Regions from separate parts of the Anoxybacillus sp. UARK-01 genome, predicted to be linked through region 3. Evidence: riboswitches for the same ligand, from Rfam matches in the RefSeq annotation. Region 3 holds a riboswitch; each other region holds the start of a gene.
What was found. Region 3 has a riboswitch for S-adenosylmethionine ahead of B6A27_RS08395 (hypothetical protein). Riboswitches for the same ligand answer to the same signal wherever they lie in the genome.
Positions count from the first base shown of each region.

Region 1: another riboswitch for S-adenosylmethionine. It lies ahead of B6A27_RS05765 (methionine biosynthesis PLP-dependent protein); the one in region 3 lies ahead of B6A27_RS08395 (hypothetical protein).
Region 2: another riboswitch for S-adenosylmethionine. It lies ahead of mtnW (2,3-diketo-5-methylthiopentyl-1-phosphate enolase); the one in region 3 lies ahead of B6A27_RS08395 (hypothetical protein).
Region 4: another riboswitch for S-adenosylmethionine. It lies ahead of B6A27_RS05270 (bifunctional homocysteine S-methyltransferase/methylenetetrahydrofolate reductase); the one in region 3 lies ahead of B6A27_RS08395 (hypothetical protein).

Region 1 covers NZ_NASY01000031.1:258,884-261,083, reverse strand. The annotation lists gene metC (cystathionine beta-lyase) at 1-32, opposite strand, end outside; gene B6A27_RS05765 (methionine biosynthesis PLP-dependent protein) at 37-1,140, opposite strand; SAM riboswitch class I at 1,220-1,327, opposite strand; gene B6A27_RS05760 (3-hydroxybutyrate dehydrogenase) at 1,399-2,175, opposite strand; gene B6A27_RS05755 (GntP family permease) at 2,193-2,200, opposite strand, start outside.
Region 2 covers NZ_NASY01000057.1:26,787-28,986, forward strand. The annotation lists gene B6A27_RS17840 (pyridoxal phosphate-dependent aminotransferase) at 1-782, shown strand, start outside; SAM riboswitch class I at 864-971, shown strand; gene mtnW (2,3-diketo-5-methylthiopentyl-1-phosphate enolase) at 1,034-2,200, shown strand, end outside.
Region 3 covers NZ_NASY01000038.1:1,663-3,862, forward strand. The annotation lists gene B6A27_RS08390 (AraC family transcriptional regulator) at 36-959, shown strand; SAM riboswitch class I at 1,103-1,208, shown strand; gene B6A27_RS08395 (hypothetical protein) at 1,258-1,602, shown strand; gene B6A27_RS08400 (hypothetical protein) at 1,634-1,831, shown strand; gene B6A27_RS08405 (diacylglycerol/lipid kinase family protein) at 2,007-2,200, shown strand, end outside.
Region 4 covers NZ_NASY01000031.1:167,490-169,689, reverse strand. The annotation lists gene B6A27_RS05280 (CvfB family protein) at 1-366, opposite strand, end outside; gene B6A27_RS05275 (YajQ family cyclic di-GMP-binding protein) at 451-942, shown strand; SAM riboswitch class I at 1,172-1,275, shown strand; gene B6A27_RS05270 (bifunctional homocysteine S-methyltransferase/methylenetetrahydrofolate reductase) at 1,350-2,200, shown strand, end outside.

The DNA of each region.
Region 1 (2,200 bases), on a different contig from region 3:
AAGTTGGTTTGAAATGAAAATGATTTTTCCATTGCGCTACACCTCTTTCATATTTTCCAAGGCCTGCGACAAATCAGCGATTAAATCCTCCACATGCTCAATGCCTACAGAAAAGCGCAATAAGCGGTTGCATACCCCATTGGCAATCCGAATCTCTTCAGGGATATCGGCATGTGTTTGCGTCGCCGGGTATGTAATAAAGCTTTCAACTCCTCCTAAGCTTTCAGCGAATGTAATGACATTTAAGCTTTGCAAAAAGCGGTTGACCCACCGCTCTTCACGCAGGCGAAAGGACAGCATGCCTCCTCTTCCTGGATACAGCACATCCGTGACCGCTTCGTGTGATGCCAAAAATTCGCTGATTCTCCGCGCATTTTCTTCATGCTGCCTCATTCGCAGCGCCAGTGTTTTCATGCCGCGAATCAACAGCCATGCATCAAATGGCGACAGGACCGCGCCGATTGCGTTGTGATACTCGGCCAGCCGTTGACAAAGAGGCTCACCCTTTGCGACGACGAGACCAGCGAGCACATCATTATGGCCTCCTAAATATTTTGTTGCGCTATGGATGACGAGATCCGCTCCGTGGCGAATCGGCTGCTGGATCACAGGCGTATAAAACGTATTATCCACAATCAAAAGCAGCCCGTGGCGTTTGGCCAGTTTCGCCACCTCGTCGATGTCTGTCTCCTGCATAAGCGGGTTTGTCGGCGTTTCTAAAAAAATCGCCTTTGTGTTTTTCGAAATCGATTTCTCCACTAATTGTATGTCGCGAAAGTCAACATAATGAAACGCTAAGCCGTACTTTCTCCAGCCTCTTTCAAATAGCCGATACGTTCCTCCATATAAATCGGCAGACACTAAAAATTCATCACCGCTTTCAAACAGGGAAAGCACCGTCTGAATCGCCGCCATTCCCGAACTGAATGCATACCCTTGATCTCCTCCTTCAAGCTTAGCAATGGCTTCTTCTACAATTTTGCGCGTCGGGTTTCCGGTACGGATGTAATCAAATCCTGTTGATTGGCCAATTCCCTCATGGCGATAAGCGGTGGAAAAATAGACAGGCGGATTGACGGTTCCTGTCAGCTTCTCGCTTCTGTTGCCAATCTGCGCCAGTAAGGTTTCTACTTTTTCCATCCTTTTTTCTCCTTCCTTTCCTCCAATAAAAAAAGCCTTCTTTAAGAAGAAGACTTTTACAGATCAACAAAAGCGCTTCTTCTTATCTTTCGAATTGAAACCAATTCGCTGGATTTAGCACCTGACCGATATCGGCTGGTTGCTGAAGCTTCACTGGGCCAGTTCCCTCCGCTTCTCTTGATAAGAATGAACGACGATATGGAATTTTCTGATTTTCTATCAATTTACATGATTTTCTGATAATTTGCAAGCTTTTTTTTACTGCGCGGTATATCCTCCATCGATCACAACGGCCTGCCCGGTAATTCCCTTTGCTTTTTCGCTTGCTAAAAAGAGCGCATAATCGGCCACTTCTTTCGTTGACAGCAGGCGCTGCTGCGGCACAAGCGGATAAATGACTTCCTCTAATACATGCTCAAGCGGCACGCGGCGTGTTGCGGCCAAATCGGCCAGCTGGTTGCGTACAAGCGGCGTATCGACATATCCCGGGCATAAAGCGTTCACTGTAATACCATGAGCGGCTCCTTCTAGAGCAGCTACTTTGGTTAGGCCAATGACCCCATGTTTCGCGCTATTATACGCCGCTTTGCCGGCAAAGCCGACCAAACCGTTAATCGAGGCCATATTGATAATCCGGCCATAACGCTGCTGCTTCATGATGGGGAATACATGCTTTATCGCAAAAAACGGCGCGATAAGCATGACGAGAATCAGTTTCTCAAACGATTCGGAAGGAAATTCTTCAATCGGCGCCACATGCTGCAGCCCAGCGTTATTCACTAAAATGTCAATCCGGCCATAACGAGCAACGGTTTGAGCCACCATTTGTTTGATTTCCTCTTCTTTTGTTACATCACACTTCAGTCCCCATGCATCCCAGCCTTGTGCACATAACGATTCGGCTGCTTTTTGGACAGCCCTTTCATTGATATCACTAAGAACGACTTTCGTGCCATGCTCAGCAAAGCATTTGGCGATTTCAAAGCCGATTCCTTGCGCCGCTCCTGTTATGAACAATACTTGATCGTCTACCATTTTTCATTCCTCCTCGTTCATATCC
Region 2 (2,200 bases), on a different contig from region 3:
CATTAGCGCGTGCAAAAATGGAAATGATGCCGCTTTATAGCGAAAACGGCTTTTTGCCTGATTATCGTCAATTGGATGAAAAGGTGGTTGAGAAAGCCAAGCTGATGTTTTTAAATTATCCAAATAACCCGACGGGAGCTGTAGCGACAGACTCGTTTTTTCAAGAGACCGTTTCGTTTGCACAAAAGCATGGAATTTGCGTTGTCCATGACTTTGCTTATGGTGCGATTGGATTTGACGGGCAAAAACCGATCAGCTTTTTGCAGGCGGAAGGAGCCAAGGATGTCGGTATTGAAATTTATACATTTTCCAAAACGTATAATATGGCTGGCTGGCGCGTAGGTTTTGCGATTGGCAATGAAAGTGTGATTGCTGCGATCAATCTTTTGCAAGACCATTTATATGTCAGCTTGTTTGGTGCGATTCAGGAAGCGGCAGCGGTTGCGCTGCTTGAGTCACAGCAATGCGTGACGGAGTTGGTAGCGTTGTATGAATCACGGCGCAATGCGTTCATTGGAGCTTTACAGGAAATTGGTTGGAACGTAAGTGCTCCAGCCGGCTCCTTTTTTGCTTGGCTGCCGGTACCAAAGGGCTGGACTTCGGAGCGCTTTGCTGATTTATTGCTTGAGCAAGCGCATGTTGTGGTGGCGCCTGGGATTGGATTTGGCGAGCACGGGGAAGGATATGTGCGCGTCGGGCTGTTGACAAGCGAAGAACGCTTGACAGAAGCGGCACGGCGCATCGCTAAGCTCAATCTTTTTCAGCAAGCGGTAAAAAAATAATTGACAATCTGCATGATCCCTGTCATAATTCGAATTAAATTTGCAAAATGAAAATTTCAAAAAAATGAATAGAAGCTGTCATTCTTATCAAGAGCAGGTGGAGGGACGAGCCCAATGAAGCCCGGCAACCGACTTAACCAACGTTAAGCACGGTGCTAATTCTTGCAGCATTACGCTGAGAGATAAGAAGAGTTGAAACCAAAGCCTCTTCTTATGGAAGAGGTTTTTTTATTGGAATTGGAGGGATGAGAATGAGCCAAGTCATCGCCACGTATCTGCTTTATGATGAGGCTGATTTGGAGAAAAAGGCGGAGAAAATCGCGCTTGGCTTAACGATCGGTTCATGGACCGAATTGCCGTTTTTGGAAAAAGAACAACTGCGTAAACATAAAGGAACGGTTGTGCATGTGCAACCGCTTGAAGAAAGCGAACGTGCCAATCAATATTTCGGAAAACGCTTGAAGCGGGGAATGGTCAAGATCGCTTACCCAAGCGCCAACTTCAGCGTCGATTTGCCCGCTGTTTTGACGACGGTGTTTGGGAAATTGTCATTAGATGGCACGATTAAGCTGATAGATTTAGAGTTTTCTGATGATCTAAAGAAAGCATTTCCTGGTCCTCGCTTTGGCATTAAGGGAATTCGCGCAAAGCTGGATGTTTATGACCGCCCGCTGTTAATGAGCATTTTTAAAGGTGTGATCGGGCGCGATTTGTCCTATTTATCCGAGCAACTGAGACAGCAGGCGCTTGGAGGCGTAGATCTTGTCAAGGATGATGAAATTTTATTTGAAAATGAACAGGCGCCATTCGAAAAGCGAATTGCGGCAGGAAAAAAAGTCTTGCAGCACGTATATGAAGAGACAGGGCATAGAACGCTTTATGCGGTGAATCTTTCGGGAAAAACGTTTGAGTTAAAAGAGAAAGCGAAGCGAGCGGTGGAGCTTGGCGCTGATTTGCTGCTGTTCAACGTGTTCGCGTATGGACTGGACGTATTGCAAGGATTGCGGGAGGATGAGGAGATTTCCATTCCGATTATGGCGCATCCGGCGTTTAGCGGGGCGTTGACTCCGTCGGAATTTTACGGTGTAAGCCATCCTTTGTTGCTTGGCAAGCTCGTTCGCATGGCAGGGGCGGATTTTTCCTTGTTCCCGTCTCCATATGGAAACGTTGCTCTGGCCAAGGAAGACGCAAGTGGCATTGCCCATGAATTAACGAAGGAAGATGTATTTGTACAAACGTTTCCTGTTCCGTCTGCCGGCATTCATCCAGGACTGGTTCCGCTCCTTATCCGCGATTTTGGCATCGACAGCGTCATTAATGCAGGAGGCGGGGTGCATGGACATCCAGAGGGAGCGGCAGGAGGAGGAAAGGCATTTAGCGCCGCAATCGCGGCAGTATTAGCTGGAAAGCCTTTAAGT
Region 3 (2,200 bases):
AGAGTAGGGTTCAGCGAATATTAGGAGGCAATGAAATGAGAAGGGATTATTATGAAAGAATTGAAAGAGCCGTCAAGTATATTCATGATCATTATGACGAGCCTATTCATCTTGATACATTAGCCAACGTTTCCCATTTTTCGAAATATCATTTTAATCGTATCTTCACTTCGGTTGTTGGAATGACACCGATGTCTTATGTGAAAAAAATTCGTCTGCAAAAGTCGGTGTATTACTTAACTGAAACGACTAAATCTATCTTGGAAATCTCCAATCTCTGTGGTTTTGGCTCCGTTTCAAATTTTAATGCTGCTTTTAAACAACATTTTCACATGGTTCCCAGTGACGTAAGAAAAAAACATCAAAATCGCAATATTTCATTAGATATAAGCAAGAATCAAGAAGAATGGTCTGCTCCGATACGTTATACTTACGCTAACCATCATTTATTAAGGAGAATATGGAGCATGAATATAACGATTAAAGAGCTTCCTGACTATGAAGTGGCTTTTGTTAGGCATGTGGGTAGCTATTTAGAAACGTATTATGCATGGAATCAATTAAACGAATGGGCAAACCGAAACGGATTGTATCCGCCAGAGCACGATTTTATTGGCATCTCATTGGATGATCCACTTGTTGTAGAAGAATTTGCTTGCCGCTATGATGCGTGTGTGACGCTGCCGACCGGTTTCAAGGGAGAGGAAGATCCCGATATTCAATATAAAACAATACCTGGCGGATTATATGCCTTATATCAGTTTTACGATACGATTGATAAATTAGCGATTGCGTATCAAAGTTTATTTGGACAGTGGTTGCCAAATAGTGAGTATGATGCGGATGATAGGCCGTGCCTGGAATTTTGTATGAATAATCCAGAAACAGATCCGGAAGGAAAGTGTAAAGTTCATTTATATGTCCCTATAAAAGAAAGGGGATCATCTAGCGGGGGCTAGGAATAGGACGAATGATCTGGCGACGATGGTCGATCGTAAAGAAGAAGTCCTTGTTATTTCGATGTTATAAATCCTGGTTTTTGGAAATTAAAAAATGGTTGTCATTTCCATAAAATAATGGTAGCATAGGAATAACTGAATAAGTCTTATCAAGAGTGAACGAGAGATCGGGCTCAATGACTTCACAGCAACCTGCGCTTGACGCAAGGTGCTCCTACCCGCAAAGCGCTTCGCTTTGAATGATAAGGACGGCTTCAAGCTCTTTTCGCGTCATTCATGGCGGAAAGAGCTTTTTATTTTGGCAGAGCCGTTTGTGACCATCCTTATTGAGAAAGGGGCGAGAATGATGAGCGAAACGATCCGCAGGTACATGGCGTGCCATATGAAAGCTGCTTCATTCGCTTTACATGTTGCCAACGGTGTGAAACGTCAGCTTCGTCAATGGGATTCTACAGCGATTTTTTACATTGATCACCATACGAACTTTTTTCTATTGTATGGGCAAGCATTTGGAAAACCGTTTCAACTGTTACTTACGTTGGCGGAAGTGGAAGTGTTCAAAGCAGAAGAGCCCTATGCGCTCGATCGTTACATTTGGCGGGAGCTAAGAGAGCAAGGGCTGCCGGTCGGGCAGATTGATTAAAAACGTTAGAAAAGAAAAAGGAGAGGGAGCTATGGAAGTCGAAATAGATGAGCATGCTGGTATTCGAGGAAAAGACATGGAAACGAATGTCAGCGGAATGAGATTGACTCAGCGAAATGGGCGGTTCTTGTCTCCTAAATGGCATGTCGCTATGCTCATTGATCCTTTCGAAACCTTTACCTTAGTGAGAGGGAGTGAAACAAGAAAAAGGACGGTTGCCATCGCTTAGGGTACCGCTCATGAGGAAAAACGGTAGGGCCTTTATTTTTTCTTCGGCACGAGCAGCAAATGGCCGGAATTCTCAAATCGGTAAAGTAAAAAGAGAAAAACAAGCGTCCCGATGTAAAGCGGGACCTTGTTTGGGATTTTCATGTTACGATCTTTGATTAGAGGGAACGATCGATATGATCTATTATTTTGTTGTTAATAAAATCTCAGGAAACGGAAAAGGGCTGAAAGTTTGGAAAAAGGTTGAAAAGCTGCTTCAAGAGAAGCAGGTAAATTATCAAGTTCGTTTTACAGAACGTCCAAAACATGCGGTAGAAATAGTGAAGGAGTTTTCTTCTAAAGCATGCAATGCGGTTGTCGCCGTTGGCGG
Region 4 (2,200 bases), on a different contig from region 3:
CGAACAATATAACTGATCCCCTCGCTGTGGCCATAGTGACAAAAGAGGAGGCAAATCATCGCTAGACACAAGCACATCTTTTGATATGCCAATGTCAACAAAAACACCGAGCTTTGGAACAACATCAACCACCTCCACCCAATGATATGTATCCTTTGTTATTTTGGGTGATTTCATTGTAGCGCTCAACCGTCCTTGATGGTCGTGATATAAAAAGACATGGACCTCTTCTCCGATTGCAAGTGGACGGTCTATCTCCGTTTGATGAAGCAGCACTTCTTCCTGACCGCTCGCTAAAAACCAGCCAAACGGAACCTCCCGCTTTACGGTTAATGTTCTTATTTCTCCTGGTATAAGTTGTTTCATGGATGCATCTTCCTTTTTATTGTTTATCATGCTACATTTTACTATAATAAAAACAAAATGACCAAATTTTACTGGAGGTAATATATGTCGAAAGAAAGCTCATTTGATATCGTATCCAAAGTAGATTTATCTGAAGTTACTAACGCCATTCATATCGCCATGAAGGAGATTCAAAACCGCTACGATTTCAAGGGAAGCAAAAGTGACATTTCCTTAGAAAAAGACGAACTGATCCTCGTTTCCGACGATGAATTCAAACTTGAGCAATTGAAAGATGTATTAATCGGCAAACTGATTAAGCGCGGGGTCTCTATCAAAAATATTCAATACGGAAAAATAGAACCAGCCTCAGGAGGAACGGTCCGTCAACGTGCCAGCCTTGTTCAAGGAATTGACAAAGATCATGCGAAAAAAATTAATACGATTATTAAAAACACAGGCTTAAAAGTAAAAAGCCAAGTTCAAGAAGATCAAATCCGCGTCAGCGGCAAAAGCAAAGATGATCTGCAAAAAGTGATCACAGCGATCCGTGAAGCTGATTTGCCGATTGATGTACAATTTGTCAACTATCGATAGGGGTTTGTGCGCTTCGTCTTAACAGCCTAATTCGGAGGAATTAGGCTGTTTTTATAACCAAAATGCGAACTATAGATTTCCTGGCGTAAGTCCACAAACTTTGCCTGATCGTCGCCTTTTGAGCGCTGATCCGTTCCATCTAAAAAATAATCAAAATTTGCAGTTGAATATTTTCTAAAAATTATTTAAATTATAAATAACGCATTGATTGAAAATTGCATACTCATTTTTCTTATCAAGAGAGAGGGAGGGACTGGCCCTGTGAACTCTCAGCAACCTGACTGTATGTCAAGGTGCTAATTCCAGACAGGCTTGATGCTTGGAAGATAAGAAGGAGCAACCCAAAGTCTTCTTCTTATTTTTAGAAGGCTTTTTTTATTTTTTAAGAAGACGAAGGAGTGATACGCATGGGATTTTTAGAAGAATTGCAGAAACGAATCATCATCGCCGATGGGGCGATGGGAACTTTATTATACTCCCATGGAATTGACCGATGTTTTGAAGAATTGAATCTCTCCAAACCAGAAGATATTATCCATATTCATGAAGCTTATCTTGACGCTGGCGCAGAAGTCATTCAAACCAATACATATGGCGCAAACTATATGAAGCTAGCACGCTATGGATTGGAGGACGATGTAAAAGAAATCAACCGCGCAGCTGTAAAGCTAGCGAAACAAGCGGCCTCAGGCCGTGCCTATGTTCTTGGAACCATCGGCGGTCTTCGCACATTCAAGAAAAGCGCCATCACTCTTGAAGAAGTGAAACGGACGTTTCGGGAGCAGTTGTACGTGCTTTTGCACGAAGAAGTAGATGGAATTCTGCTTGAAACCTATTACGACTTAGAGGAGCTTCAAACGGTGCTCGCCATCGCCCGAAAAGAAACAACATTACCGATTATCGCCCATGTGACCCTTCACGGTGTTGGCGTGCTGCAAGACGGGACTCCGCTCAGCGATGCGCTTTCCCAATTGGAACAATTGGGGGCCGATGTAGTTGGATTAAACTGCCATCTTGGTCCGTATCATATGATTCGTTCTCTTGAAGCCGTGCCGCTTCCCAGCACCGCATTCCTTTCCGCTTATCCGAATGCTAGCCTTCCGGATTATCGCGACGGCCGCCTTGTTTATGAAACGAACGCCGAATATTTTAAGGAAACGGCTCTCTCCTTTCGCGAACAAGGCGTCCGCCTGATCGGCGGCTGCTGCGGAACGACGCCTAAACATATTGCGGCGATGGCACAAGCCTTGATTGATCG